DNA from 4 places in the Pseudarthrobacter sp. 10T415 genome. Region 3 is predicted to be linked to each of the others. Evidence: riboswitches for the same ligand, from Rfam matches in the RefSeq annotation. Region 3 holds a riboswitch; each other region holds the start of a gene.
The links. A riboswitch is a leader RNA that binds a small molecule or an ion and turns the genes downstream of it on or off. The one in region 3 is predicted to bind S-adenosylmethionine.
Positions count from the first base shown of each region.

Region 1: it holds a riboswitch for S-adenosylmethionine, as region 3 does, so the genes downstream of both, AC1DBN_RS07875 (DUF1737 domain-containing protein) here and AC1DBN_RS03630 (aminotransferase class V-fold PLP-dependent enzyme) in region 3, are expected to answer to the same signal.
Region 2: it holds a riboswitch for S-adenosylmethionine, as region 3 does, so the genes downstream of both, metX (homoserine O-acetyltransferase MetX) here and AC1DBN_RS03630 (aminotransferase class V-fold PLP-dependent enzyme) in region 3, are expected to answer to the same signal.
Region 4: it holds a riboswitch for S-adenosylmethionine, as region 3 does, so the genes downstream of both, AC1DBN_RS13725 (LLM class flavin-dependent oxidoreductase) here and AC1DBN_RS03630 (aminotransferase class V-fold PLP-dependent enzyme) in region 3, are expected to answer to the same signal.

Region 1 covers NZ_JBFTHJ010000004.1:73,079-80,523, forward strand. The annotation lists gene AC1DBN_RS07850 (glycoside hydrolase family 25 domain-containing protein) at 1-719, opposite strand, end outside; gene AC1DBN_RS07855 (UDP-N-acetylglucosamine 1-carboxyvinyltransferase) at 899-2,422, shown strand; gene AC1DBN_RS07860 (glutamate--cysteine ligase 2) at 2,489-3,709, shown strand; gene AC1DBN_RS07865 (O-succinylhomoserine sulfhydrylase) at 3,810-5,018, opposite strand; gene AC1DBN_RS07870 (rhodanese-like domain-containing protein) at 5,019-5,429, opposite strand; gene AC1DBN_RS07875 (DUF1737 domain-containing protein) at 5,426-5,704, opposite strand; SAM riboswitch class IV at 5,718-5,832, opposite strand; gene opgC (OpgC domain-containing protein) at 6,072-7,445, shown strand, end outside.
Region 2 covers NZ_JBFTHJ010000011.1:84,633-92,077, reverse strand. The annotation lists gene AC1DBN_RS14765 (bifunctional o-acetylhomoserine/o-acetylserine sulfhydrylase) at 1-1,265, shown strand, start outside; SAM riboswitch class IV at 1,414-1,528, shown strand; gene metX (homoserine O-acetyltransferase MetX) at 1,541-2,656, shown strand; gene AC1DBN_RS14755 (hypothetical protein) at 2,796-3,413, opposite strand; gene AC1DBN_RS14750 (SGNH/GDSL hydrolase family protein) at 3,535-4,404, opposite strand; gene AC1DBN_RS14745 (alpha/beta hydrolase) at 4,483-5,133, shown strand; gene AC1DBN_RS14740 (RNA-binding S4 domain-containing protein) at 5,158-5,388, opposite strand; gene AC1DBN_RS14735 (DMT family transporter) at 5,421-6,422, shown strand; gene AC1DBN_RS14730 (glycine--tRNA ligase) at 6,553-7,445, shown strand, end outside.
Region 3 covers NZ_JBFTHJ010000002.1:168,727-176,171, reverse strand. The annotation lists gene AC1DBN_RS03655 (hypothetical protein) at 1-74, opposite strand, end outside; gene AC1DBN_RS03650 (fluoride efflux transporter FluC) at 126-527, opposite strand; gene AC1DBN_RS03645 (fluoride efflux transporter FluC) at 524-958, opposite strand; gene AC1DBN_RS03640 (metal-dependent transcriptional regulator) at 974-1,687, opposite strand; gene AC1DBN_RS03635 (class I SAM-dependent methyltransferase) at 1,732-2,490, opposite strand; gene AC1DBN_RS03630 (aminotransferase class V-fold PLP-dependent enzyme) at 2,568-3,986, opposite strand; SAM riboswitch class IV at 4,025-4,138, opposite strand; gene hisN (histidinol-phosphatase) at 4,300-5,112, opposite strand; gene rsgA (ribosome small subunit-dependent GTPase A) at 5,174-6,289, opposite strand; gene aroA (3-phosphoshikimate 1-carboxyvinyltransferase) at 6,273-7,445, opposite strand, start outside.
Region 4 covers NZ_JBFTHJ010000010.1:30,072-37,516, reverse strand. The annotation lists gene AC1DBN_RS13740 (MFS transporter) at 111-1,766, shown strand; gene AC1DBN_RS13735 (rhodanese-like domain-containing protein) at 1,860-2,237, opposite strand; gene AC1DBN_RS13730 (LLM class flavin-dependent oxidoreductase) at 2,278-3,546, opposite strand; SAM riboswitch class IV at 3,762-3,870, shown strand; gene AC1DBN_RS13725 (LLM class flavin-dependent oxidoreductase) at 3,906-5,000, shown strand; gene AC1DBN_RS13720 (NtaA/DmoA family FMN-dependent monooxygenase) at 5,012-6,424, shown strand; gene AC1DBN_RS13715 (ABC transporter substrate-binding protein) at 6,421-7,445, shown strand, end outside.

The DNA of each region.
Region 1 (7,445 bases), on a different contig from region 3:
CAGCTGGGCAAGGGGTAGAGGTTGCTGGAGGTGCTGACGTTCCCCACGATCCTGTGCCACTGCTGGCCGGTGGAGTAGATCCCCACACCTGCTGCGTCGATGCTGTGGAAGAAATCCGTCATGCCTTCCAGGACGGTGCGGTTGGCATCCTTGCTGCTGGACCAGGTGTTTTCGGTTTCCACATCCAGCCACCAGACGTAGTCCGCAGGGTCCGTCACTCCGCGGACGTAGGCGGCGTCAAAGGCCTTGGCGTAGCCGTACATGTAGGCGCAGGCCGTGCCGTAGTCCCCGGCCTTGCAGGATCCGTATGGGTTGTGCACCTTCGAGCCGGTGGGGTATTCGTCGCTGACAGGCCACCAGGAACCGGCCCGCCCGGGATTGGCAGTATTGATGTAGAGCTGCGCCTCGGGCTGCGAGGCTACTGCCCCGGATGACGATTCGGCCCATTCGAGCTGTTCCTGCAGGCACGGGTTGGTGTTGTTGGCCAAACCGTTATTGACGCCCACTATGGCGAACGCCTGGTCTCCGGGCAGTTCTGCGTTGCACTGGGGCCAGGAAACGTCGTTGCCGAGCAGGGACTGGCTGCTGCCGCCCCCTTGCGGCCCTGCCGGGGAATCGGTGGGATCAGCCCACGCGGGCCCGGCGCAGCTGAATATTACTGCTGCCACCAGCAGCCATGCCAGCCTGAACACTGGCAGGTGGGCTCGAGTCCGGGGCATGTGGGGCTCCGTTTATTGCTTGAGGAAACTTATGTTCCAGTCTCCCGCGGTATCACGGAGAGGACAAGGCGCAACGCCGCGGGCCGGCTCTATCGCATAGAAAAGATAAAAAAGGAGCTTGATAGAGCTGTAACCCGCCTAATTGGCCACCAAAAACTCATAGATGATATATTCGCTGCATGACCCAGGAAACCGCTGAACACGTAGCCGTCATGCTCAGGAACGCCCGGAGCGAGAAGGGCTGGACCCAGGGCCAGCTGGCCGCTGAGCTGGGAACCAGCCAGAGTGCGGTGGCCCGGATGGAGCAGGGCAAACAGAACCTGAGCCTGAAAATGATCCAGCGCCTCGAGACCATCTTCGACCGGAGCATCGTCAACGTGGGTAAACCGCAGATGACCCACCTTCGGGTGGAGGGCGGGCGCACCCTGTCCGGCTCGGTTGACGTGAACAGCAGCAAGAACGCCGGAGTTGCGCTGCTGTGCGCCAGCCTCATCAACCGCGGCACCACCGTCCTGCGCCGCCTGGCCCGGATCGAAGAGGTCAACCGCATCGTGGAGGTGCTCACCAGCATCGGCGTGGAATGCACCTGGCTCAACGCCACCGACCTCCGCCTGCGCCGGCCCGCCGTCCTGGACCTCGACTCAATGGACGTGGAGGCTGCCCGCCGAACCCGCAGCGTCATCATGCTGCTGGGCCCCCTGCTGGACGAGTCCGCCGAGTACAGGCTTCCCTACGCCGGAGGCTGCGACCTCGGCACCCGTACCGTTGAGCCGCACATGCAGGCCCTGCGCCAGTTTGGGCTGTCCGTGGAAGCCACGGCCGGTTTCTACGCTGTCCAGGCGCCGTCGGCTGATTCACGGGACCGCTCCTTCGTCCTCACCGAGCGCGGCGATACCGTTACGGAAAACGCCATCATGGCGGCCACCCACCGTGAGGGCACCACGGTCATCCGGAACGCCAGCCCCAACTACATGGTGCAGGACCTCTGCTTCTACCTGCAGATGCTGGGCGTCACCATCGAAGGCGTGGGCACCACCACCCTGAGGATCACCGGCAAGCCCGTCATCAACGCCGACATCGAGTACTTCCCGTCCGAGGACCCCATCGAGGCCATGAGCCTGATCACCGCGGGCATCGTGACGAACTCCGAGGTCACGGTCCGCCGGGTGCCCATCGAGTTCATGGAGATCGAACTGGCCACGCTGGGGCAGATGGGCCAGCAGCTGGAAATCTCCGGCGAATACGTGGCACGGAACGGCCGGACCCGGCTGGTGGACGTGACCACCAAGCCCTCGGAGCTGAAGGCGCCGGAGGACAAGATCCACCCCATGCCGTTCCCTGGCCTCAACATCGACAACCTGCCGTTTTTCGCCGTCATCGCCGCCAACGCCACCGGCCAGACGATGATCCACGACTGGGTGTACGAGAACCGCGCCATCTACCTGACGGAGCTGAACCGGCTCGGCGCTCAGGTCCAGCTCCTCGATCCCCACCGGATCTACATCAACGGCCCCACCAAATGGCGCGCTGCCGAAGTGGGCTGCCCGCCGGCGCTGCGCCCGGCCGCCTGCCTGCTGCTGGCCATGCTGGCGGCACGCGGCGTGTCCGAGCTCCGCAACATCTACGTGATCGAGCGCGGGTACGAGGACCTGGCAGAGCGGCTCAACACCATCGGCGCCAGGATTGAGTACTTCCAGGGCTGACATTCACTCTTCGTCATGATGGGGCGGGGCACTTCAAATGTCCCGTCCCTGCCGCAGAATGTGACTATGCGTACCTTCGGCGTTGAGGAAGAGCTTCTGATTGTTGATCCGGAGTCCGGCGAACCGCTCGCCCTTGCTGACGCGCTCCTGTCCGGGCGGCACGTGGCGGCAGATGATTTGCCGCAGCTTCCGCAGGCACCGGCCGCAAAGGACAAAGCGGACGACGACGGCATGGGCCTGAGTGCCGAGCTGAAACTTGAGCAGATTGAGACGCAGACCCGCCCGTGCCTGGACTACGGAACGCTGCTGGACCAGATCCGTGCCGGCCGGTCCCTCGCGGACCAGGCGGCGCAGAAGAACCATGCCAGGGTTGCGGCGCTCGCAACCTCACCGCTGGGATCCACCAGCCACACCACCCCTGACCCCCGGTACGCCCGGATGCTGGAGCGTTTCGGGCTCACCGCCCAGGAACAGCTGACCTGCGGCTTCCACGTCCACACCTACATCGAGTCACCGGATGAGGGCGTGGCGGTGCTGGACCGGATCAGGGACAAGCTCGCGGTATTGACGGCGCTCAGTGCGAACTCGCCTTTCTGGAACGGGCTGCCCACCGGCTTCGAAAGCTACCGGACCCAGGCTTGGAACCGTTGGCCGACGTCCGGACCAGCGGCCGTCTACGGTACCTACCCTGCGTACCGCAGGGTGGTGACGCGGCTCCTGGACAGCGGCGTGATGCTCGACGAAGGCATGTTGTATTTTGACGCGCGGCTCTCGCGGAACCACCCCACGGTTGAGGTCCGGGTAGCGGACGTCTGCCTGCGCGCCGACGACGCCGCACTGATCGCCTGCCTGGTGCGGGCGCTGGTGGAGTCGGCCAGCAGGGAGTGGCGTGACGGCGTGGACCCGGCTCCGGTCCCCACGGTCCTGCTGCGGATGGCATCATGGCAGGCCAGCAACTCCGGGCTCACGGGCGAGCTGCTGGACTTTGGCAACTTCCGTCCGGCACGCGCCGCCGATGTGGTCCGGTCGCTGGTGGATTACCTCGCCCCGGTGCTGGACGAGCAGGGTGAGCTGACACTGGCCCGGCAAGGCGTGGAGGACATCATCGCCCGCGGCACGGGCTCGGCTGAGCAGCGCCAGGTGCGGGAAAAGGCCCTGGCAGGCCAGCCCGGGGACTTCGGCTTCGGTGCGGTGGTGAAGCACGCTGTCAACGTGACCATGCGGGATACCCTCAAGGTTTCGGAGGCGGATACGGCGCCCGAGTTGCTGCGGGTCCGGCAGTCCTGACCCGCTCTGCCGGGGAGCCTGCCCCCACTGGCATCAAGGCTGGGCACACCACCGGCGTCGCCGTCCGGGTCCGGACCCGCGTCGCCGCCGCGGAAACAGGCTAGATCTGCTTGAGGGCCTGTTCCAGGTCGCCGATGAGGTCCTCGGCGTCCTCGAGCCCCACGGACAGGCGCACAACCCCGTCGGTCAGGCCAATCGCAGCCCTGCCCTCCGGACCCATGGCCCGGTGCGTGGTGGTGGCCGGGTGCGTGATGAGGGACTTGGAATCGCCCAGGTTGTTGGAGATGTCGATGACCCGCAGCGCGTCCAAAAGTGCGAAGGCGGCCTCCTTGCCGGAGCGGCCGCCCGACGGTGCCAGTTCAAGGGTGAGTACCGTGCCGCCGGCCTTCATCTGCTTGGCCGCGAGCCCGTACTGCGGGTGGGACTTCAGGAGCGGGTACTTCACCCAGCTGACGGCGGGCTGCTGCTCCAACCATTCCGCGAGCCGCAGCGCCGTGGCCGAGGAGTGGCTGACGCGCAGTCCCATGGTCTCCAGGCCCTTGGTGAGCACCCAGGCGTTGAACGCGGACAGGGCGGGCCCGGTATGGCGCATCAGTTGCTTCACGGGACCGTCAATGAATTCCTTGGTACCCAGGATGGCCCCGCCCAGCACCCGGCCCTGGCCATCGATGTGCTTGGTGCCGGAGTACACAATCACGTCCGCCCCCAGCTGGCCGCAGCGCTGCAGCAGCGGAGTGGCGAAGACGTTGTCCACCACCACCGTGGCACCCGCCGCGTGCGCAAGTTCGCTGACCGCCGCGATGTCCACGATTTCCTGCATGGGATTGGAAGGAGACTCGAAGAAGACAGCGGTGGTGGGCTCGGACAGGGCGGACCGCCACTGGTCCAGGTCAGGGCCGTCGACGAAGACGGTCTCCACGCCCCACCGCGGCAGGATTTCGTTGAGGATCACGAAGCAGGAGCCGAACAGCGAGCGGGCAGCCACCACCCGGTCCCCGGCAGCCAGCAGCGCGCCGAGGGCCGTGAAGACGGCGGACATGCCGGACGCCGTCGCAAAGCATGCCTCGGTGCCCTCCAGCAGGCGGAGGCGTTCCTGGAACGTGGCCACCGAGGGGTTGCCGTAGCGGGAGTAGACGAAGCGTTCGTCTTCGCCGGTGAAGGCGCGTTCGGCAGCGGCGGCGGACTCGTACACGAACCCGGAGTTGAGGAAAATCGCCTCGGACGTTTCCTGGAAGTTGGTGCGGTCCAGCCCCCCGCGGACGGCCTGGGTGTCAGGGCTCCAGCCGGCGGCATCTTCGTTGAAGGTCACTTAGTTCTTTCCGAGGTTGGTGGGCAGGCCGCGGTTCTTCCAGCCGTTGACGGTGCGTTCGCCGTAACGGTCCGGTTCGCCTTCGAAGCCTTCCAGGACGTTGTAGGAGATGAAGCCCGCCCGGGTTGCCGCCGTAGCCGCCGCAATGGAGCGCTGCCCGGAGCGGCACAGGAACAGCAGCTCGGTGCCGCGGTTCTCCGGGCCCTGCTGCTCAAGGTCGGTTATGAATTCCGGGTTGGGAATGCCGCCCGGAAACGTCCACTGGATGAACAGGGGATCGTTGTCCGTGGCCTTGGTGTCCGGGATGCCAATGTGCGCCCATTCGCCCTCAGTGCGGACATCCACCAGGATGGCGCCCTGCTCCAGTTTGGCCCAGGCCTCCTGGGGTGTCAGGTCTCCTGCGTAGCTCATGCGTGGCCCTCGCCGTCGAATTCGGGTTCTTCAGTGGCGGATTCCAGGTGGTCCACAGCGGTGGCGACGGCGGCGTCCGCGGAGGCGATGGCTGCCGGGAGCACCACGGCCTGGGCCACGATGACGCTGCTGCCGTTGAAGGTCACTGCCGGGCTGCCGTGCAGCACGTACCCTTCCGCCAGGGCAGCCGAGATCCGCTCGCAAAAGGCGCGGTCGTCCGGGCCGCTGATCAGGCGGTAGGACAATTTCTCTTCAGGGACAGGTGCGTCAGACATGACGGATCTCCTTCTCTCACGCTTGCAGCTCGAATCGGTCGATATGCCGAGTATTCACCTGAGGCACCCCGCCGTGGAAGGAGGGTTGCCGACCGGCCAGTCAGGGCTTGGCGCCGGTACTCATTACTCCCCAAAAACGTAACACCTGCCGCCGGGAGCCGCACCGCCGCCGTCGTCATCTTCCGTAACTGAACCGGAAACACAGGGTCACAGGCGTGCCGGGCGCTTTCCGGGCAGCGCCCGACGGCGGCATTGCCGCAGGTGGGCGGGTTTTTCGCTGCTTCCTGCATGCATTCCCGGCGGGCTTCGACCGATAAAGTACAGGTGGGGCCGCTGCCCCATCAGGTCTTCGGCACCGGGGGGTTCCATGAGCATGCGTACATCCGCGCGACGACGCACCAAACCTTCGGTCCAATCGTTCCGCGCGGGCGCGTCGAGGGTGTGGACATTCCTTGCCGTTGTGCTTCTGGCAGCGTGTGCCGTGGTGCTGCCCGCAGGCGCCGCCAGCGCCGCCGACCTTAACCCGGACGAGGGAAAACCCCTGCTGGGCGCGGTGCTGGAGTGGGGTGAAGATTCCGCTGCCGGTTTCGCCGAACGGCTTGGAGCATCTCCCGCCGCCTACGGCCACGACCTCGCCCTGCCGTACCGCCCCTCGGAGCAGAACAACCTCCGGGGCTTCCTGGAGCAGGCGTCACTCCAGGGTTCGCATGCGATGTTCACTGTGAAGCCCACTGTGCCGCTCGACCAGATTGATGACGCTGCCGCAGCGTCCTTTGCCGGGGAAGTGCGGCGGCTGACATCGGGTTTCACCGGGCAGGTGCTGATCCGTTTTGCCCCGGACATGAATGCCAGCTGGGTGGAATGGGGCCAGCAGCCCGGTGCGTACCGCAACGCCTTCCGTGCGGTGTCCGCCGCCTTCAAGACGTCCGGCGGCGGCCCGCTGATGGTGTGGGAGCCGTACCTTGGCAAGGATTATCCCTTCGCCCGGAGCCGGAATGCGCCCGCTCCCGGCAGTGAGGGCTTCGCTTTGCTGGACACCAACGATGACGGAACGTGGGACGGGGCGGACAGCGCCTACGAACCCTACTATCCCGGCGATGACGCCGTGGACTGGGTGGGCCTGACCGCTTTCCACGACGATACGGCCGGCGGGGCGGCGGTGAACACGGTGCCGCGGGCAGGCGAGCTCCAGGAGATGCTCACCGCCTCCGGCGGGGAAAACTTCTACAGGGACTATTCAGCCGGCCGCAGCAAGCCGTTCATGCTGCAGACCGCTGCCTTCTACAGCCCCGCAGCCGGCGGCGCCTCCGAGGTGGACGTCAAGGCCGGCTGGTTCGACCAGGTGGTGGGGGCCGCCACGTCCACCAACTTCCCGAAGACCGCCATGGTGGTGTGGGACGAAAGGACCAGTACCCGGGACACGGGTGTAGCGAGCATCAGCTGGTTGCTGACCGGCAACTCCACCGTAGCCGCGGCTGCCCACGCCCGGCTGAAGGATTCGTCAATGGTGACCGGACCCGTCACGGAGGTTGGCGCCGGCGGCAGCTATGAACGGGCCAACACACTGACGGGCGCCGCGGCCTGGACTGTGGGAGCGGCGCTGATCCTCCTGTTGGTGGCACTGTGGCAGATTCCCCGCAGGGTTAACGCTGCCACGGCCTGGGGCTACGGCGACCCCTCCAAACGGGATTCCCGGGTGGACCTGCTCCGCGGCATGGCCATTGTCTTCGTGGTGGTCAAC
Region 2 (7,445 bases), on a different contig from region 3:
GCGCCACCGGCGCCCGGGCCCTGCCCATCTACCAGACCACCTCGTTTGTGTTCCCCAGCGCCGAAAGCGCGGCCAACCGGTTCGCCCTGGCGGAACTGGCCCCCATCTACACCCGCATCGGCAACCCCACCCAGGAGGCCGTGGAGCAGCGCATCGCCAGCCTCGAAGGGGGACTCGGCGCCCTGCTGCTCAGCTCCGGCCAGGCCGCGGAGACCTTCGCCATCCTGAACATCGCAGAGGCGGGCGACCACATCGTGGCCAGCCCCAGCCTGTACGGCGGAACCTACAACCTGTTCGCCCACACGCTGAAGAAGTTCGGCATCACCGTGACGTTCGTGGCTGACCCGGACAACCTGGACCAGTGGCGGGACGCCGTGCAGCCCAACACCAAGCTGTTCTTCGGCGAGGTGGTCTCCAACCCGCGCCAGGACGTCCTGGACATCGAAGGCATCTCCGGGGTGGCGCACCAGGCCGGCGTGCCCCTCATCGTGGACAACACCCTCTCCACGCCGTACCTGATCCGTCCCCTGGAATGGGGCGCCGACATCGTGGTCCACTCGGCCACCAAGTACCTCGGCGGGCACGGAGCGGCGATCGCCGGCGTCATCGTCGACTCAGGCAAGTTCGATTTCAGCAAGGACCCGGAACGGTTCCCGGGCTTCAACACCCCGGACCCCACCTACAACGGCCTGGTCTACGGCAGGGACCTCGGGGAAAACGGCCTCCTCGGCGCAAACCTGTCCTACATCCTCAAGGCGCGCGTCCAGCTCCTGCGGGACCTCGGCTCGGCCGTCTCGCCGTTCAACGCCTTCCTGATCGCCCAGGGCCTGGAGACGCTGAGCCTGCGCGTGGAACGCCACGTGGCCAACGCCACCGAGGTGGCCCGCTGGCTGGAACGCCGGGACGACGTCGAATCCGTCGCCTACGCAGGCCTGCCGTCCAGCCCCTGGTACGAGCGCGGCCGCAAGTACGGGCCCAAGGGGACGGGCGCCGTCGTCGCCTTCAACCTTGCCGGGGGAGCCGAAGCGGGGCAGCGGTTCGTCGACGCCCTGGAACTGCACTCGCACGTCGCCAACATCGGCGACGTCCGGTCCCTGGTGATCCACCCTGCCTCCACCACCCACAGCCAGCTGACGCCGGAACAGCAGGCGGTAGCGGGCGTGACCCCCGGCCTGGTGCGGCTGTCGGTGGGCATCGAGCACATCGATGACATCCTGGCAGACCTTGAGGCGGGCTTCCGGGCCGCCAAGGGCGCGGCCGGCTAAGCCAAAGACGTACGACGGCGGGAGGCCGGCCAGGCGGCCGGCCTCCCTTTCCGCCGGTCAGCCGTCCGGGAAAGGCAGCGCGGACCGCCAAGTCACAACCAGTCACATGCTTGGCCATCAGCGGGGGGTGTTTCGTACACTCGAACCAGGTCATGAGTGCCAGTGACAGCCCCGGCTTGCTGGCCGGCAACCCTCCTTCCGCGGCGGGGTGCCCCGGGTGAAGACCTGGCCTGCCGGTAAACGACGGCGGGCAAGCGCGTAGAAGAGGTCTTGCCATGACGGTTACCGTCGCCCGTACAACCGCACCCGAACACGGAATTGTCCGCTATGCCTCCATCGGTGGCCTGCAGCTCGAGGGCGGTGGATTCCTGCCGGACGTCACCCTGGCGTACGAAACGTGGGGGACCCTGAACGCCGATGGCAGCAACGCCATCCTGGTGGAGCACGCCCTGACCGGCAGCACGCATGTGACCCGCGGGGACACCGACGAGGAAGGCTGGTGGGAACACCTGGCCGGGCCCGGCGCCCCCGTGGACACTGACCGCTTCTTCGTGGTCTCCATCAACATTGTGGGCGGCTGCTACGGCTCCACCGGGCCGTCCTCGCCCGGCCCCGACGGCAAGCCCTGGGGTTCCAGGTTCCCCCTGGTGACGCTCCGGGACAGCACGGAAGCTGAAGCCCGCCTGGCGGACCAGCTGGGCATCAGGAGCTGGTACGCGGTGCTGGGCGGCTCCATGGGCGGCGCCCGGGCCCTGGAATGGGCCGTCACGTTCCCCGAACGGGTGCAGCGCTGTGCCGTCATCTCGGTGGGAGCCGCCAGCACGGCCGAACAGATAGCGTTCGCCCAGGCGCAGACCCTGGCCATCCGCCAGGACCCGAACTTCAACCACGGCGACTACTACGACGGTCCCTGCCCCGAGGACGGCCTGGCGCTCGCCCGCCGCATTGCCCACATCACCTACCGGTCGGCCGCCGAGCTGGAGTACCGCTTCGGCCGTGAAGCCCAGGCTTCGGAGTCGCCGCTGCAGGGCGGGGTCCTTGCCGGCAGGGGCCGGTACCAGGTGGAGAGCTATCTGGACCACCAGGGCAGCAAGCTCGTCCGGCGCTTCGACGCGAACAGCTACATCGCCCTCACCGAGGCGCTCATGAGCCACGACGTTTGCCGCGGCCGGGGAAGCCTGGCCGATACCCTCGCCCGGACCACCGCCCGGTTCTTCGTGGCGGCCGTGGAATCGGACCGGCTCTACTTCCCGTCCCAGTCACACGAGCTGGCCCGGGCCCTGCCTGGCGACGTCGAGGTCCACCTCATCCAGGCGCCCATCGGCCACGATGGCTTCCTTACCGAAATCGGCCAGCTGGGCGCCCAGCTCCGGGCGGAGTTCCTGGCCTAGCAGCGCGGCCCGCACATAAAACAGAGGCTTGTCCGCGGATCCGAACCCTCACGGGCAGGTGGCGCGAACAAGCCTCTGATTGATGATCCCGGGGACGTGATGGCGCCCGGAGGCCCTTAGAGGCTTTCTGCGGCGCAGGCTAGCCGTTCATGATTTCGCTGCGGCGGGCCATGTAGTCCTCCATGGACATTTCGCCGTTGCTGTACTTCTGGTCCAGTTCCGCGAGTTTCCGGGCCCGGAATCCCTGCGGGGCCGACGGCGGCGGGGGACTGGCGGGTGCTGCCCGCTGTTCCGGCGCGGGGTACCCGGGCTGCTGCTGGCCGGGCTGCTGCTGGCCGGGCTGCTGCTGGCCGGGCTGGGGCTGGTTGTAGGGAGGCTGGTTGAACTGCTGCTCCCCGTACGGCGGCTGACCGAAGGGCTGCCCGCCCTGGCCGGGGACCGGCGGCTGGCCGTACTGGTAGGGCCCGGGCTGGGGGACGTTCGGTGCCTGCTGGCCGATCTGCCGGAACCCGCCCGAGTAGTAGTCCTGCTGGGTGTAGCCATCGCGCGGCTGCCTGCTCTGCGGCCCGGCGGAACCGGGGAACTGGCCGCCCGGGTTCTGGCTGCCGGGATATTGGCCGGCACCGGGGAACTGCTCGGGGTACCGGCCGGGAAAGCTCTGGTCGTGGTTCCGCTTGGCCACCGATTTCCGGTACATGCGCATGGCCATCGGGATCACGAACGACAGGATGATGATCCAGAAAAACAGGTTACTCACGGTGCTGCGCCTCTCGAGTGGGTCTTTCCAGCTTAACGGTCACGGACCGCATGCCGTTCCGGCGGTCACCGGCAAGCTGCCCCAGACCAGACCAGACCAGACCAGACCAGACCAGACCAGCTCAGCGCCGCACTGCGTCGGCCGTCCCCAGCGGACCTTCCCCCGAACCCAGGGGAACGCCCGGTCCAAAGGCGGGACCCGGCGTCGGACGCTTGGCTGTGATGCCGTCGCCCGAGGACTGGTGGCGCAGGCGCCGCAGCACCCACGGCACAAAGTATTCGCGGGCCCAGACGAGGTCGCCCGTGCGGGCCTCCCGCCAGGTGCTCGGCGGCAGCGGCTTGGGGTGGCGGGGTTCGAGCGTGTGCTTCACGTTCAGGGACTCGAGCACCATGGCTGCGATGGTGTGGTGCCCCAGCGGAGAAAAGTGCAGGCGGTCCTGGTCCCACATCCGGGGGTCGCTGAGCTGCCGCAGGGACCACATGTCTGCAATCACGGCGTCGTGCCGCGCTGCCACGGTCCGCAGGTTCTCGTTATAGATGGCAACCTTGCTGCGGATCCTTCCCAGCACCGACGAGCCGGTATCGGGACCGTTGAACAGCACCACGGTGGCGCCGCCCATGGACAGGATCTGCACCACGGAATCCAGCTTTTCGGCCAGGGCGTCGGGGTCTCCGCCGGGGCGGATCAGGTCGTTGCCGCCTGCGGAGAGCGTCACCAGGTCGGGCTTGAGCTCCAGTGCCGGAGCGAGCTGCTGGTCGACGATCTGCTGGAGCAGCCGGCCGCGGACGGCCAGGTTGGCGTAGGCGAAGTCGGGCAGCGTCCGGCCCAGTTCTTCTGCCACGCGGTCGGCCCAGCCGCGGTAGCCGCCGGGGCTTGAGGGCTCGGGGTCGCCGATGCCCTCGGTAAAGGAGTCGCCCATGGCCACGTACCGGGTCCAGGGGTGGGAACCGGTGTCCGTGATGGGGCTTTGGAGGGGGCTTGCGTCAGTCACGGGTCCTATCCTGCCTTCCGCCTCGCTGCCTACGCGAACGTAGGTTGTTACTTTCGGGTAACTGTAAGAATGGAAACCATGACTGAAGCCGAAGTATTTCCTGCCCCCGTCGTCCTGTGGTCGCACCCTGAAGGCGAGCGGGACGGTAAACCCCTGCTGGTGCTCCTGCACGGATACGGCGCCAACGAGCAGGACCTGCTGAGCCTCGCGGACCTCCTGCCCGGCGGCTTCGCCGTCGCCTCCGTCCGTGCACCGATCGCGATGGGCCCGGGCTTCACCTGGTTCCCGCTGACGGCCTCGATCGACTATTCGCTGGACCGGGTCAAGAAGGCCTCCGCGTACGTCCTGGACTGGATCGACACCATCAGGGAAGGGCACCCCTCGGTGTCCCTGCTCGGCTTCTCCATGGGCATGGCCATGGCCACCACCCTCCTGCGGCAGCGTCCCGCGGACTTCGCAGCCGTCGTCGGACTTTCAGGGTTCGTGGTGAACGCCGGCAGCGACCCCACGTTCAAGGACGCCGAGCTGGACGGCACCGTGCCCATGTTCTGGGGCCGGGACCAGCAGGACCCGGTGATCACGGAGGACAAGATCGACTACACCATGGGCTGGGTGCGCAAGCACGTCAAGCTCACCAAGGTGCTCTACACAGGGATGTGGCACGGCATCAACCAGCAGGAGATTGGCCACGTGGGCGAATTCCTCACCCACGAGGTCCTGAAGAAATAGGACGGACGACGACGGGCGGCGGCCTTAGGCCTCGGGCGCGACCACCCGCACGGTCTGGCCGTTCACGGTGACGGTGTCGCCGTTGTGCAGCTGGCGGCCGCGGCGGTCGTCGATCTCGCCGTTGACCTTCACCAGCCCGTTCTTGATCAGCTCCGCCGCTTCCACGCCGTCCTCCACGAGGTTGGCAAGCTTCAGCAGCTGGCCCAGCCGGATCATGGTGTCGCGGATGGGGACGTCGTCAACGGGGATGCTCATAGAGCAATAATGCCTGACGTAAGGTGGATCCAATGACCTCCCCCTCCCGCCTGCCCGTACTTGCAGGCCTGCCGCTGGCGGTGGGCGCAGGCCTTGCCATTCCCGTCCAGGGCCGGATCAACGGCGCCCTGGGTGCCCGGCTGGACGACGGCATCAGCGCCGCGGTGGTGAGCTTCAGCACAGGACTGCTGGTCATGATCCTCATCTCGCTGCTGCTGCCGCGTGGCCGGGCCGGCCTTGCCCGGATCATTCCCGCCGTCCGCAGCCGGGCGTTCCCGCCCGCCTACGTCCTGGCCGGCGGCATCGGCGCGCTGTTCGTGTTTGCCCAGACCTTCACTGTCGGCATCCTGGGCGTAGCGCTCTTTACGGTGGCCACCGTGACGGGCCAGACGGTCAGCGGCCTGCTGGTGGACCGGCTGGGCCTGGGCCCCGCCGGCAAGAAATCCGTCACCGGCATCCGCATCGTCGGCTGCATCCTCACCATCGCCGCTGTCGCCTGGGCCGTGTCCCCGCGCTTCGCCACATCCGGCTCCGGCGCGGAGTCCGGCGGCGGGGCTGCCGCGCTGCTGCTGCCCCTCCTGCTGCCCGTGGTGGCGGGCTTCCTGATGAGTTTCCAGCAGGCGATGAACGGCACCGCAACCGTGCACTACGGCACCCCGATTGCCGCCACGCTGGTCAACTTCATCGCCGGCTGCCTGGTCCTGTGGACGGTGCTGGCCATCAAGGTGGTGGTGGCAGGCCCCGGAAACCCGCTGCCGGCGGAGTGGTGGTACTACCTGGGCGGCCCCATGGGATGTGTGTTCATTGGCCTGGGCGCCCTCCTGGTCCGGACCCTCGGCGTCCTGGTCACCGGCCTGGGCATGATCGCCGGGCAGCTGATGGGTTCGCTCGCCCTGGATGTCTTCGTGCCTGCCCCGGGCAGTGTGGTGGCCCTTCCCACCGTCCTGGGCACCATCCTGACCCTGGCGGCCATCATCCTGGCAACACTGCCGTGGCCGCGGGGCGCGCTCCGTGGACGTCGGCCGGTAGGCTAGGAAACGCAGCTTTCACGCATCCCTTCATCCGCCCCGCCAAGGCACCGGACGTGCCCCACATCCGGTGCAGTGCGTGGCCTGAAAACCGCGGACCGCACCCAGCGGCCCTGTAGAAATTGGAGTTACCCCCATGGCAGCAAAATCCGTCCTCGACCAGGTCATTTCCCTCTCCAAGCGGAGGGGCTTCGTGTTCCAGGCCGGTGAGATCTACGGAGGTTCGCGTTCAGCCTGGGACTACGGGCCCCTCGGCGCCGAACTGAAGGAAAACATCAAGCGTCAGTGGTGGCAGTCCATGGTCCGCGGCCGCGAAGACGTGGTGGGCCTGGACTCCTCGGTCATCCTCCCCAAGCAGGTCTGGGAAGCGTCAGGCCACGTTGATGTCTTCTCCGACCCCCTGGTGGAGTGCCTGTCCTGCCACAAGCGGTACCGCGCGGACCACCTCGAAGAAGAGTACGAGGAAAAGAAGGGCCGCCCGGCGGAAAACGGCCTGAAGGACATCGCCTGCGCCAACTGCGGCACCCGCGGCGAATGGACCGAACCGCAGGAATTCTCCGGCCTGCTCAAGACCTACCTGGGCCCGGTGGCCAGCGAGGAAGGGCTGCACTACCTGCGCCCGGAAACGGCGCAGGGCATCTTCGTCAACTTCAACAACGTCCTCACCACCTCGCGGAAGAAGCCGCCGTTCGGCATCGGCCAGATCGGCAAGTCCTTCCGCAACGAGATCACGCCGGGCAACTTCATCTTCCGCACCCGCGAGTTCGAACAGATGGAAATGGAGTTCTTCGTCGAGCCCGGAACTGACGAAGAGTGGCACCAGTACTGGATGAAGGAGCGCATGGCCTGGTACACCGGCCTGGGCATCCGTGAAGAAAACCTGCGGTTCTTCGAGCACCCGCTGGAAAAGCTCAGCCACTACTCCAAGGGCACCACGGACATCGAATACCGCTTCGGGTTCCAGGGCTCCGAATGGGGCGAGCTGGAAGGCGTGGCCAACCGCACGGACTTCGACCTCTCCACCCACGC
Region 3 (7,445 bases):
TTGGGGAGGCCGTGGCGCTGGGCCATTTCCATGGGGATATCGAGGGCTATAGCCACGTCGCGTCTGCTGATCATCACCTCCACAATACGTGAACGGGACAGGCCGCCATGGACGGGACGGCGTCCTCAGGACACCAAGGCGATCCCGGCGGCGGCGGCGCCAAGGCCCAGTACCAGGTTCACTGCGAGGTTCATGGCTGCGGCTCCGAACCTTGCCTCTCCGAGCAGGCGCACCGTGGCAGTGGTCCAGGAACTGAAGGTTGTCAGGCCGCCTGCAAAGCCCGTAGCCAGGCCAATGCTCCACTCGTGCCCCAGCCCCAGCTGCGTGGTGAGGCCGTACGAGATCCCGATGATGAAGGAGCCTGCCACGTTGACCACCAGTGTTGCCCAGGGCCAGTGGAGCCGGTCCTTCGACAGTCCCAGCCGGACGGTGCGCCGGGAGCTGTGGTGGGCGAACCAGCTGTCCGTGGCGAACCTCAGGAGCGCACCCGAGATACCGAAAATTCCCACCAACACGGCGCTGATCACTGCCGGCTCCCGGAGCCGTCCGGGGTGGACAATCGCCCGGTGAGCTTACCGAGGCGCCAGCCCAGGGCGGCCGAGAGCAGGCCCAGCAGCAGGGAGAGCCCCAGGTAGGCGATCCACACCATGTGCTGCCCGTCGCGCGCCAGCTGGTCCACGGCAAACACCACCGCCGAAAACGTTGTGAAGGAGCCAAGCAGTCCAGGCCCCAGCCCGGCACGGAGCCAGAACGCGGTGTGCGGCCGCGCCATCCAGGCGGTGGTCAGGGCGGCCAGGACGAAACTGCCGACGACGTTGATCCAGAGCGTTGTCCAGGGCACCGACCCGGCGGGGTCGGGGAAGGCCAGGCCCAGCCCGTACCGGAGTTCAGAACCAACGAGGCCGCCGGCGGCTACCGCCAGCCAGGCACGGCCCGACGGAATCCACGACTCCCTCATCCGGCCGTGCGCATGTCAGGACTCCGCCAGGATGCAACCCTCGTGGGGGCGGCCGGTGTGCACCCACAGCGCGGAGGTGACCTCGTCCGCGAGATCGAATTCCCTGGTCCGGCCGGCACTGCTGATGCGCACGATGAGTGCACCGCCGAAGGGCCGCCGTCCCAGGATTTCAACCTCGGAATCAAGGTCGATCTCTTCGGCCGCGAGGTAGCGCAGCAGCTCAGGGTTGTCATCGCTGATACGGGTGATCCGGCCGGTGTGGCCCTCGTCGAGTTCGCCGAGGAGGCGGGCAACGGGCATGTGGACCTTGCCGTCGGCCGTGGGAATGGGATCACCGTGCGGGTCGCGGTCCGGGTGGCCCAGTTGCGCTGACACCCGTTCGATAAAGGTGTCTGAGACAGCGTGTTCCAGCAGTTCGGCTTCGTCGTGGACTTCATCCCAGCTGTAGCCCAGCTGCTGGACAAGGTACGTTTCGATGAGCCGGTGGCGGCGCACCATGGACAGCGCAAGCCGGAGCCCGGCATCCGTGAGGGTAATTGCGCTGTAGGGCTTGTGGTCCACCAGCCCCTGGTCCTTCAGCTTGCGGACCATCTCCGAAACTGAGGAATTTGCCACTCCCAGGCGCTGCGCCAGCTGCGAGGACGTGATGGGCTTGTCCTGCCATTCAGTGAACGAATAGACCACCTTGACGTAGTCCTCAATGGAGGAGGAGGGCGCGCTGGTCTTCACAGTTCAAGCCTACCCGTTGGCGGGACGCGGCCGGGATCCGCGTGTCACGCGCGGACGGCGCGCCAGGACAACGTCAGGTACGGCAGGCTGAGTTCTTCACCCTCGGCGTGCCCCAGATGTTCGTGGAGGTACCAGGTGAGGTTGGCCAGGACCTTGGCACGGGTCTGTTCATTGGCCCGCAGGTAATAGCTCCGGGATTTGGTCAGTTCCATCAGGTCGGCCGGCGTGACAGGATCCTGCCAACGGGTCACGTGACCTTCGAGGCCCTCGAATTCGGGGCCTACCAGCGGCCGCTGTCCGGGCTTGTAGACGTCCCCGGCATGCATGATGCGGGAAAGCCGGTGCACCCACGGCACTGAGGTGTCCAGCTGGTTCCACACCAGTCCCAGCGTTCCCTGCGGGCGGAGGACCCTGGCCAGTTCCGTGCTGGCCGCGAGGGCGTCGCACCAGTGCCAGGCCTGGGCAACGCTGACGACGTCGAAACTTGAGTCCTCGAGCCCGGTGGCCTCGGCAGTGCCGCGCAGGGCTGCAACGGCCGGGTATTGGCCGGACAGTTGCGCGAGCATGTCCGCGGACGGGTCGACGGCGGTTACGGACAATCCCAGCGCCAGCAGCAGGTCGGTAAATTTTCCCGTCCCGGCACCGACGTCGAGCGCATCATGGGCGCCCGCGGGCACCAGCCACTGCGCGGATTCCGCCGGGTACCCCGGACGGACCCTGTCATAGTGCTTGCCGCCGTCCTGGAAGCTCTGGCCGAGCTCACGGCGCCGCCCGTGATCGAGTTTGGGCCCACCCCGAACCACGTACGGCCTCCTTCAGCTGATTCCCTGCGGGTACCGTCCGAATTTACCGCATGCACCCGGGTGCGGGCTTCTGGCCGTCAGTCGTCGAGGCAGGGAGCTGCGCCGGCAGTTCCCGGGGTGTTCGGTGCCCAGTGGGGGTAGGTCCTGGTGTCGTTGGCCGGCACCCATCGTCCGGCATCCACTACGTAGTCCCAGCCGAGCCCGTCCCGGCGGAGCTTTTCAATGCCTGCGAGGAGCCGCTGGGCATCTTCGAGCCGGGAGCCGACTCCGAAGCTTGCCCGCAGCGATCCCGATGGCAGGCCGAGGCGCTTCAGCAGCGGGTGGGCGCAGAAACGGCCATCACGGAGTCCCACACCGTGCTCGGCGGACAGGTACGCGGCTACCAGGCCGGCGTCGTAACCCGCCACCGAGAAGTTCACTACCCCGATGGTGTCTTTGTCAGGATCGGTGTCCTTGAAGATCTGGTGCACCGTGACGCCGTCGATCGCCTGCAGGCCTTCCACCAGGTAGGAACGGATGGCCGACTCGTGGGCGTGCCAGCGGTCCTGGTCCAGGCCCGCGATAACCTGTGTTGCCCGCGCCAGGGTAGCGGCGCCCAGCACGTTCGGGGAGCCGCCCTCATGGCGGGCCGGGCCAGTGGCCCAGCTGACGCCGTCGAGCCTTGCTTCCTTGACGGCGCCGCCGCCGGCAAGGTGCGGGGTACCAGCGTCGAGCCAGTCCGGGCGGCCCACCAGGACGCCGGCGCCAAAGGGTGCGTAGAGCTTGTGCCCGGAGAAGGCAAGGTAGTCGACGTCGTCGGCGCTGATGTCGACGCGGCGGTGCGGCGCCAGCTGGGCCGCGTCCACCACGATGCGGGCACCGTACCGGTGGGCGAGGGCGGCGAGCTCACGGATGGGAAGGATTTCGCCGGTGACGTTGGAGGCGCCGGTGACGGCCAGCAGGCTGACGCCGCCCTGCTCAAGCTCGGCGCGCACCGAATCGATGGTCCCGGCGATCGTGTCGGCCGCAACGATGCTCCGGTGGGGGACACCCTGCCACGGCAGCAGGTTGGCATGGTGTTCGATGTCCAGGTAGAGGACATCCCCTGCGGGGCGCCCGTCCGTGGTGGGCAGGCAACCTGCCAGGAGGTTAAGGGAATCGGTGGTGTTCCTGGTGAAGATGACGGAATCGTCGGGGCGTCCGCCGACGAACTCGCGGACGATGTTGCGCGCGTTCTCGTAAACGGACGTGCTGATCTGCGAAGCGTAGCCGGCGCCGCGGTGGACGCTGGCGTAGAACGGCAGGATCTCGTTGAGGTAGGCCGACACCACGGTCAGGGCCGGGGCGGACGCCCCGTAGTCGAGGTTGGCGTAGCGGACGTGGCCACCTGAGATCAACGGGGCCAGGATTTCAGCGCCGGTAACCGCTGAAAGCGGACGTCCGGCGGCGGCCAGGCGTTCGTCAGGGACGTTTTCGGCCGCGATGGCGGTAATGGGGGAGTCGACGGCAGTAGTCATGGAGACCTCACTTCAGGACAGGACTCCGGCAGTGCTGGAATCCGCGCTTGCCGCATCCGCTCCGGACCGGCCTGGTCGTCACCCGGGGCACCCCACCGCGAATGGAGGGTTGCCGGCCAGCAAACCGGGGTTTAGCGCTGGCACTCGTGACCTGGATAAAACCTTAGAACATCCGGCGGCCCCGTCTGAAGCCGGGAGGATTGTTAAGGGTTTTGTTACGTGCGGCCCGGAAACGGGACTTTCTTCGAAGATTACGACGGCGGGCGCCACCTTTCGGAGGCGCCCGCGGTCGATTGTTCGGGAGGAGGCCGGCCTACAGCAGGTCGTCCAGGCCGGGGTTCAGCCGGTGCAGCACTTCGGTGTGCAGGATGGAATTGGTGGCCAGGGCGTTCCCGCCGAATGGGCCGTCCTCGCCTTCGAGGGAGGTGAAACGGCCGCCGGCCTCCACCACGATGGGCACGAGGGCGGCCATGTCATAGAGGTTCAGTTCGGGCTCGCAGGCGATGTCCACGGACCCTTCGGCCACCATGCAGTAGGACCAGAAATCGCCGTAGGCGCGCGTGCGCCAGACGTCCTCAGTCAGGCCCAGGAAGTCGTCAAGGTTGCCGCGTTCCTTCCAGCCACCCAGGCTGGAATAGGACAGCGAAGCGTCGGACAGGGTAGAAACGTCCGAGACCCGGAGCCGGGTGGCCGACGCAAGGGAACGGCCCATGTAGGCCCCCATGCCTTTGGCGGCCCACCACCGCTTTCCCAGGGCGGGTGCGCTGACGACGCCCACTACCGGCTCGCCCTCATCAACCAGGGCGATGAGCGTGGCCCAGACGGGAACACCGCGGACGAAGTTCTTGGTGCCGTCGATGGGATCGATGATCCACCGCCGGGAGCCGTGGCCGGTGCTGCCGAACTCTTCACCCAGCACGGCGTCGCGTGGCCGGGAGCGTGAGAGCTGGCCGCGGATGGCTTCCTCGGCGGCCTTGTCCGCATCGGTGACAGGCGTCAGGTCTGGCTTGGTCTCCACGTGGAGGTCCTGCGCCTTGAAGCGGCTCATGGTCTGGTCATCCACGGAATCGGCCAGGACATGGGCCAGCCGCAGGTCGTCGTTATAGGTCGAAGCGGGTTGGATCATGGTTCCAAACTACCGTCTGGCGCCGGTTCTGCCGGGAGGTCGGCCGTGCCGGTTGGCGCTGTCAGCTGATGGTGCCGAGCTCCTTGGCCTCCTGGGCTTCCATCCTGGGATCCGCGCCCAGGAGCCGGCGGAGCGAAGCCAGGCGTGCTTCGCCGGTGGGTCCTGCGTGTCCGCCGGTCACCCAGGCGTCGAGCCCGCAGTTGACGGCAGTGGCGGTGTGCTTGCAGCCGCGTTCGCAATCATCAGTGCCCGGCGAAAGATCCGGGAACGACCTCAGGATCCGGTCCGGATCCACATGGGCAAGGCCAAATGACCGGATGCCTGGGGTGTCGATGATCCAGCTGCCGGGAGGGGCGTCGGCCAGGCGCAGGGCAAGGGCCGACGACGACGTGTGCCGTCCCCGTCCCGTTACCGCGTTCACGCCGCCGGTGGCCCGTTCAGCGCCGGTCAGGGCGTTCACCATGGTTGATTTACCGACGCCGGAGTGCCCCAGCATTACGGTGACCTTGCCGCCCAGGTGTGCCCTGAGCCCGGCAACGGCGTCACTGTCCAGCCGGGCCGACAACCCGTCATCGGAGCGGGCGTCGATGCCTGACGCCTCCAGGTCGGCGGTCCGGCTGATGATGACCGGGAAATCAAGGTGCGTGTAGTTGGCCAGGAACTCGCCGGGATCCTTCACGTCCGCCTTGGTGACCAGCAGGATCGGCTCAATGCCGGCGTCGTACGCTGCCACGAGGGCGCGGTCGATGAATCCTGTGCGGGGTTCGGGGTTTGCTGCTGCCACCACCACCACCAGCTGGTCGGCGTTGGCCACGACGGCACGTTCAATGGGGTCAGTGTCGTCTGCACTGCGGCGCAGGAGGGTGGTGCGGTCCTGGATTTTGACGAGCCGCGCCAGGGTGTTGGGGTCCCCGGACACGTCACCGACGAGGGAGACGAAATCGCCGGCTACCACCGGGTTCCGGCGCAGCTCCCGCGCCCGCGCGGCAACGACTGTCCGCTCATCGCCGGAGTCTTCGTCAACGACGGCGGTGTAGCGTCCGCGGTCGACCGTAATGATGCGGCCTGTTACGGCGTCGTCGTGGCTGGGGCGGTCCTTCGTGCGCGGCCGGGTGCCCTTCTTGTTGGGCCGGATCCGGACGTCGGATTCGTCCCAGGAGTCAGTCCTCCGCGGCACCGGCGGAACCTCCCGCTCCAGCTTCGGAGCCCAGTGAGGCCGTTCCCCGTTGTTCGAGCATGCCCGTCCACAGCCGCGGGAAGTCCGGCATGGTTTTGGCCGTCGTCGCGATGTCCTCCACCTGGACACCCTCGACCGCGAGGCCGAGGATTGCCCCGGCGGTGGCCATACGGTGGTCGGCATAGCTGTGGACGACGCCGGCATGCAGCTTCGCCGGGCGGATGACCAGGCCGTCACTGGTTTCCTCCGCGTCGCCGCCCAGGCGGTTGATCTCGGTGACCAGTGCGGCGAGCCTGTCCGTTTCATGCCCCCGGAGATGGGCGATGCCGCTCAGGCGGGAGGGGCCGGTGGCCAGGGCACAGAGCGCGGCCACTGTGGGTGCCAGTTCGCTGGTGTCGGCGAAATCCGCCCCCTTGATTTCGGACCCGCCCCGGACCGTCAACACCCCGTCCAGCAGTGTCACTTCTGCGCCCATGCGGGCCAGGATGCTGCGCCACAGGTCGCCTACCTGCTGCGTCTGCTCCGGCCAGCCCGGGATCCTGACGGTTCCAGCGGATGCGAGGGCGGCGGCCAGGAACGGACCTGCATTGGAAAGGTCCTGCTCGATCTGCTGGTCAAAGGCACGGATGGGCCCCGGAGCAACAACCCAGTGGTTGGGAACGGAATCGTCCACCTGCACACCGGCGCCGCGGAGTACAGCCACCGTCATGTTGATGTGGTCGAGGCTGGGCACAGGCTTGCCCACGTGCTCCAGGTGCAGGCCTTCGGTGAACCGTGCACCGACCAGCAGGAGCGCGGAGACGAACTGCGAGGACGCACTGGCGTCGATAACCAGGTGCCCGCCGCGGACTGCTCCGGTTCCTTCGACGACAAACGGCAGCGACGCGGGGGTGCTGCCATCTTCGGCCGAGACATTCACGCCGAGGGCTTTAAGGGCCTCGATGATAGTCCCCATGGGGCGCTTCCGCGCGTGCGGGTCGCCGTCGAACGTGCTGGCACCGCTGCGCAGCGCCGCGAGTGGTGGAACGAAGCGCATGACGGTGCCGGCAAGGCCGCAGTCGATGCGCACCGCGGTGCCCGCTGCGTTCCCCTGCCCCTCAGGTTCCCGGTGCCGCATCGGAACCACCTCAAGGTCGGGGCCGAACGCGCCGTCGCC
Region 4 (7,445 bases), on a different contig from region 3:
CCTGTCACACAAGGACCCCTCACGGAAGCCTCAGGTAACCGGACTTCACCGGGATTAACGCTCCGACGCCGGATGAGGAGTGCCCTGCTGCCCGGGCTTAGGGTCCCGATATGGGCCGAATCGCAGGGGCAAGCACTCCACTGACCAGGGGCACGCCGTCACCGCGGGCCGCGCTGTGGCTGTGCCTCGGCGCCGGGTTCGTGAGCCTGCTCGATCAATCGGTCTTCGTGCTGGCCGTCCCTGCCATGGCAGCCGGCCTGCACGCGGACAGCGGGCAGGTGCAGTGGATCCTTGCCAGCTATTCCCTGGCCTTCGGCGTCGCGCTGGTCCCGGCCGGGCGGCTGGGTGACCTGCTGGGCCGCCGGAAACTGTTCATCGCCGGCATTGCCGTGTTCGGCGCCTTCAGCCTCCTCGGCGGACTCGCATCGGATCCCGCCGTCGTCATCGCCGCCCGCCTGCTGCAGGGACTGGGTGCCGGCACGCTGAATCCCCAGGTGCTGGGCCTCCTCCAGGACATCTTTACCGGCTCCGGACGGGCCAAGGCCCTGGGCTACTACGCGGCCGCCGGTGGCACGGCAGCCGTCTGCGGCCCCGTGGTGGGCGGCATCATTCTGTCCGCCGGCGATCCCGCCCTGAGCTGGCGGCTGTTGTTCCTGGTCAACGTCCCGCTCGTGCTGGTCCTGGTGCCGCTGGCCCTGGTCTATCTTCCGCGGGCGACGCCGCAGCCCGGCCAAGCCAGGTCAGGAAGCACAGGCAGCCACGGCACGGACGCCGCCCGCTCAGACAGCCCCAGCCGCGTCCACGGCTCAAGCGAGGCTGGACCGCGCCGCTCCGCCGTGGATGTCCCCGGGGCAGTGCTCCTGGGTGCTGTGGTGGTGGCATCGCTGGTGCCCACCATTTACGGTCCGGGCCCGGTGGCAGTCCTGTGGGCAGCGCTGGGTGCCGTTGCAGTACTTGCCTTCGCGGGATGGGAGTTTTTCTATCACCGGCGCGGCCGCACGCCGCTGCTCAGCCCGGCCCTGGTGAGGTCGCCCGGGTATCTCCTGGGCACGGTGGTGGCACTGTGCCAGTTCGGCGTCGGAGCGGCCATGGCGGCCGTGACCTCCCTGTACTTCCTGACCGGAACGGGCCTGCCGCCGCTGGCAGCTGCTGCGATCCTGGCACCGCAGGCCGCCGGAATGCTGCTGGCCTCCAGCCTCAGCTGGAGGTTCGTTGCGCGGTACGGCAGGACGGGAATCGTGGCCGCCATCGCCGCGGGGCTGGCCTGCCTCCCGGCAAAGGACTGGGCGGTCCAGGGGTTCGACGCCGGTGCTGCCGCAGCCATCGTCGCCGGGGTGGGGCTCTTGCAGGGCGTGGCCACAGGACTGGTGGTGGCGCCCAACCAAACGCTCACGCTGGCCCATGCCCCGCAAGGGGCGGCCGGCGTGGCTGCGGGGTTCTACCAACTCAGCCAGCGCTTCTCCGCCGCACTCTGCTCCGCCGCGGCCGCTGGCATGTTCCTAGGCGAGGGTGCCTCCGGTGGCAATGCCCGGGAGGCCTTCCACCAGGGAATCCTGCTGTGTTGCGCCTTGCTGGCCGCCGCACTGCTGGCCGGAGGGGCGGACGCCGGGCGGATCGCTGTGGCGGCACGCAAGGCGAGGGCCGCCGTCGCACGCTCCGGAAAGGAAAGTACGACGACGGCCCGCGCCGCAGTGCCCGGCGCACCGCTGCCTGCCACGTCGGTGTCCCGCGGCTCAGTTCCCGTCGACTCAGTTCCTATCGACTGAGTTTCTAGTGACTAGGTTCTTTGGCGGGTGGCGCCTGTCGGTGCCGGGATCGGTGCCGGGCCAGGTTCCCCGGCCCAGGGAATCGGCGGACGCCTAGCTAGCGGTGTCGACGGGCCCGGTGGTCGGTACACCGGCGTCGCGCAGGGCGGGGAAACCGCCGTCAACGTGCACCGCGTTGGCGTAACCGAGCAGCTCAAGTTTCCGTGCAACCGGGCCGGAGCCGTTCACGGAGCCGCAGAACACCACGATCTTCTGGTCCGTGCCCTCAACCTGCGCCAGGCGTTTGTCCGAACCGGGGCCGAAATCCTCCTCCACGCGCCCGCGGTCCACCACCAGTGCTCCCGGGACTGCCCCGGTGCTGTTGCGTCCGGCGTCGCTGCGGACGTCAACCAGCAATGCACCGCCGGCAATCAGTTGGGCGGCTTCTGCGGCCGTGACGAGCTGCGTGTCTGTTTCGGTTTCAGTGGTCATGACTTTTCCTTCTCGTGTGTGGATGGTGATGGGACAAACTTCAGGCCAGGCCCCACTCGGCAGCCAGCAGTTCGTAGGAGCGCACGCGGTGCCGGTGGTTGTGGGCGATGGTGGTGATCAACAGTTCCTGGGCGCCCGTGGCGTGCTGCAGGTCGCGTAATTGGTCCGCCACCTGCGCCGCGCCGCCCACGAACCGCGTTTCCACCCGGTCCCGGATGAGGTCCGGAGCCCCGGTTTCGGGTGCGGCTGCCTGCGCATCCAGGCGGCCGCCGTCACTGGGTGCGGGGTAGGGGATGGCGCCGTGGCCGGTGCGGATGCTGTGCACCCAGGCGGCATAACCGGCACCAAGGGTGCGGGCGGTCTGCCCGTCATCGGCCACCAGGACGTCCGCGGAGACGGTGACGTATGGCTCCGCCAGCGCGGCCGACGGCTTGAAATGGGCCCGGTACTCGGCCACCGAATCCAGCACGGTGGCGGGGGAGACGTGGTAGTTCGCCCCGAACGGCAGGCCGAGCTTCCCGGCCAGGCGGGCGCTGGGACCGGCCGTTGAACCATGGATCCAGAACTGGGGCGTGGTGCCCCGCGCCGGAGTGACAGTGATTTCCTCGCCGTGCCGGGTCCGGAAGCCGCCGGTGAAGAACCCGATCACGTCCTGGACGTCGCTTTCGAAGTTGTCCGCGTCGCCGGGTTCGCGGCCCAGGAGTTCGGCCTGGAGGCGGAACTTCCGCGGGAGGACGGAATTGAAGAGCCGCCGGGCCGCCGGGACCAGGAGCCCGTCCACCACCCGGGCTCCCTCGTCCGGTTGCGCCGGAGCGCCCGCGCCGGCTGAGCCCGCATGAAGCGCGGTGCCGTCCGCACCAGCACCAGCACCGCCCGCACCCGCGCCGGAGCCGTAAACGGCGGAGGCGGGCTCCGCCGTCGTCCGTCCTGCACCCGTCGAATCCGCGGCCGGCATGCTGGGCTGCCCTGACCGTCCGAACCCCAAATCCAACCGTTCCGGGTACACGGCCGCGAGCGTGCCGATGTTCTCCGCCACCTGCAGCGGCCGGTAGTTACCCAGGATGGTGGCGGCCGTGCCCACGCGGATGGTCCGGGTAGCCGCGGCAACCAGGGCGGAGAGCACGTGCGGGGCGGAACCGGCGACGCCGGGGTTCAGGTGGTGCTCGGCCAGCCAGAAGCGGTGGTAGCCAAGGCCCTCGGCCGCTACAGCAAGGTCAATGCTGTTGCGCAGCGCGTTACCGGCCGACTGCCCGGCAGGGACTGGACTGAGATCGAGTACTGACAGGGGGACAGCGGAAGCGGTAGGCATGGCATGACCCTACGAGCCTGCCCACCCGGTCCCAAGCGGCCCTGTCACCGGGCTAAACCCGGGGAAACAGGCCGTCACGGAGCCCGCTTCCGGGTGTGGGCCGAAGAGCCCAGATGACGCCAAAAACCGCTGTTTGACGCGGGATTTCCTGCGTTGACGCCGCGCGACAACCGCGTTTGTCAACGCATTGGACCGGCTCCTACATTCAAGCCATAGGTCAAGAGTCAGCACGCCAAGGACCGGCTGGTGCTGCGGCAACCCTCAGGCATTTTGTGGCGGGGTGCTCCGGAAACAGACCTGGCCGCCCCGCGGCAAGTGAATGTCGTCCCGGCCGCCCTGCGGCCCTGAAGAAGGAAACCATGGCTTCAACACCTGTACCTGAACTGCGCTCCAAAATAGTGGCGCTCGAGCTCGATGGCGACGGCGCCCACCCGGCTGCGTGGCGCCGCGCCGCCCACCTTCCCGGCGCCCTGCTGGGCGGCGGCCGGATACGGGAAACCGTGCAGGCCGCGGACATCGCAGGCTTCCACCTGGCCACCTTCCGCGATTCCCGCGTACTGGATGCCGGCAGCACCGGCATCGCGGGCCGGATCGACGCCGTGCAGCGCGCGGCCTTCGCGGCTCCGCTGACCCGCTCCCTCGGCCTGGTTCCCGAAGCGGGAACGCTGTTTACCGAGCCGTTCCATGTGGCCACGCAGTTGGCCAGCCTGGACTACTCCTCCCACGGCCGGGCCGGCTGGCTGGTCAGCGCCGCCAACGAACCCGCCGAGGCACAGTCCGTGGGCCGCGAGGCACTCGCCGAAGCCGATGTCCTGGCCGAGGCAGCGGACGTGGTGGAGGCCGGCCGCCGGCTCTGGGATTCCTGGGAGGACGGCGCTGTCATCCGGGACGCAGCCACCGGCCGTTACCTGGACCGGGATAAGCTCCACTACGCCGACTTTGACGGTGACAGATTCTCCGTGAAGGGCCCGTCCATCATTCCCCGCCCGCTGCAGGGCCAGCTGGTGGTCTTCGCACCGGCGGACCTGATCCCCGCCGTCGAAGCGGATGTGGCGCTCGCCGCCGCCGGTTCCGTTGACGGACTGGCGGCCGCGGCGACTGCGGCAGCAGCGGCCGGAACCCCGCGCACCCTGGTGGAGCTCGACGTCGTCCTCGACTCCCGTGGCCAGGCCGCGGCGGAGCGCCTCGCGGAGCTTGATGCGTACGAACCCTGGCAGGGCGGCGCCAGGTACGTCGGCAGTGCGGCAGGGCTCGTCGAGCTGCTGGTCGAGCTGTTCCGGGCAGCCGACGGCGTCCGGCTCCACCCCGCCGTCCTGGACGTTGACCTGCCCGAACTGGCCGCCCAGGTGCTGCCGGAACTGCGCCGTGCCGGTGTGGCCGCACCGCGCACCGGAACCACCCTCCGCGAAACCTTCGGCCTTCCCCGCCCCGCCAACCGCTACGCCGCGGCCTGAAAGAGAGCATCATGAGCACCCACCACCGCCCCGCCGGCAACGGCCAGATCCAGTTCGGCGTCTTCTTCCAGGGCGTCAACCACACCACCGTCTGGAAGACTCCGGAGAGCGGGTCCCAAACGGACTTCGAATCCTTCCGCCGGGTGGCCCAGACGGCGGAGCGCGGCCTCTTCTCCGCGTTCTTCCTCGGCGAGGGACTGCGCCTGCGCGAGCACCTGGGCCGCATCCACGACCTCGACGTCGCCGGCCGCCCCGATGCCCAGACAGCCCTCGCGGCCCTGGCCGCCGTCACCACCAACATCGGCCTGGTGGCCACCCAGAACACCACCTACAACGATCCCGCAGACCTGGCGCACCGCCTGGCCAGCCTGGACCTGCTCTCCGGCGGGCGGGCGGCCTGGAACATCGTCACCACGGACAACGCCTGGACCGGTGCCAACTTCCGGCGCGGCGGGTTCCTCAAGCACGAGGACCGCTACATCCGGGCCGAGGCCTTCGTCCAGACAGCCAAAGCGATCTGGGATTCCTGGGCCGACGGCGCAATCGCCGGGTCCCGGGATGCCGGGCGCTGGCTAGAAGAAGGCAGCATCACACCCGTCCGGCGCACGGACGCAAGTTTCGACGTCGACATCACCGGCCGCCTGCCGCGCTCCTCACAGCACCATCCGGTGCTCTTCCAGGCCGGCGACTCGGCGGACGGGCGGGACTTCGCCGTCCGGAACGCCGACGTGATCTTCTCCCGGCACGCCGAGCTCGAGGACGCCAAAAGGTTCCGCGAGGACATCGTGGCGCGCACCCTCAAGGCTGGCCGACCCGCCGACGACGTGAAGATCTTCCCCGGCCAGGAGTTCATCCTTGGCGCCACCGAGGCCGAGGCGGAGGAGAAGCACCAATGGGTCCGCGAACAGCAGGTGGGCCCCGAGACGTCCATCGCGTATCTGGAACAGTTCTGGGGCCGGACCCTCACCGATTACGACCCCGACGGTCCGCTTCCCGAAACGGACCCCGTCGTGGACGTCACCAACCCCACCCGCGGCAACGCCTTCCACGGCGCAAGCGCCAAGGAACTCGCGGCCCAGTGGCGCGCGGAGGCCAAGGACAAGGGCCAGTCCATCCGCCAGTTCGTCGCCGCACGCTCCCGGCTCAACGGCCGCGGCCTGGTGGGTTCCTACGATGGCATCGCCGACAAGCTCGCCGAATACGCCCACGCCGGCGCCGTTGACGGCTTCAACATCACCCCCTGGATCGTTCCCGGCGGGCTGGACGAGATTGTCAACGAACTCGTCCCGCGCCTGCAAGACCGCGGCGTTTACCGCACCGAATACGAAGGCACCAACCTCCGCGAAAACCTGGGCCTCCGCGCCCCGCTGACCCGCCGCGCCTCCCTGGACGGCGGCCTGACCGAAAGCGAAAACGTCGCATGACCCGCTCCAACCAGCCCCGCCCGAACCAGCCCCGCACCCTGCCCGCCGGTCCCTTCCGCCGGCCCGCCGCCGTCGTCGGCCTCCTTGGAACCGCAGCCCTGCTGCTCTCGGCCTGCGGAGGCGGGGCCGACGCCGGCACGCAGCAAACCGCCGACGCCACCCCGGTGTCCGGCGGGAACCTGAACTTTGCCCTGTCCGTGGACCGCGGCTGCATCGATCCGCAGCAGGTGGGCAACAACGATGCGATCGCGATCGCCCGGCAGACCGTGGCGTCGCTGACCTCGCAGGACCCGACATCCGGCGAAATCGTGCCCTGGCTGGCGGAGAAGTTCGAATCCAACGGCGATGCCACCAGCTTCACGTTCACTCTCCGCACCGGCGCCACCTTTGCGGACGGCACGGCCATTGACGCCGCATCCGTGAAGACCAACTTCGAAGCGATCAAGGCACTGGGGGCCAAGGCGAGCCTGGGCTCCACCTACCTCAGTGACGTCAGTGCCATCACCGTCAAGGACCCGCAGACCGTTGTGGTGGACTTCAGCAAGCCGAACGCCCAGTTCCTGCAGGCAACATCCACCTTCACGCTGGGACTGCTTTCGCCGTCGTCAGCGTCCCTGTCCGAGGCGGACCGCTGCGCCGGGAAGTTCTCCGGGTCCGGCCCGTTCAACGTCAAGAGCTACACCGTGGACAAGGAAGCGGTGCTGGAGCGCCGCGCCGGCTACAGCTGGCCGGCCGCCACCAACACCAACACGGGCGAGGCTTACCTGGACACGGTCACCTTCAAGATCATTCCCGAGGCCGGCAACCGCACCGGCAGCCTGCAGTCCGGCCAGATCGACGCGACGGCGGCCATCTCCGCGGCGGACATCACCCTCTTCAACGGCAACGGTTTCTGGAACGAAACCAGGGCCAACCCCGGCGTCGTCTACAACCTGTACCCGAACGAGTCCACGCCCAAGCTCAAGGAAACAGCTGTCCGCCAGGCGATCTCCAAGGCCATCAACCGTGAGGAGATCACCTC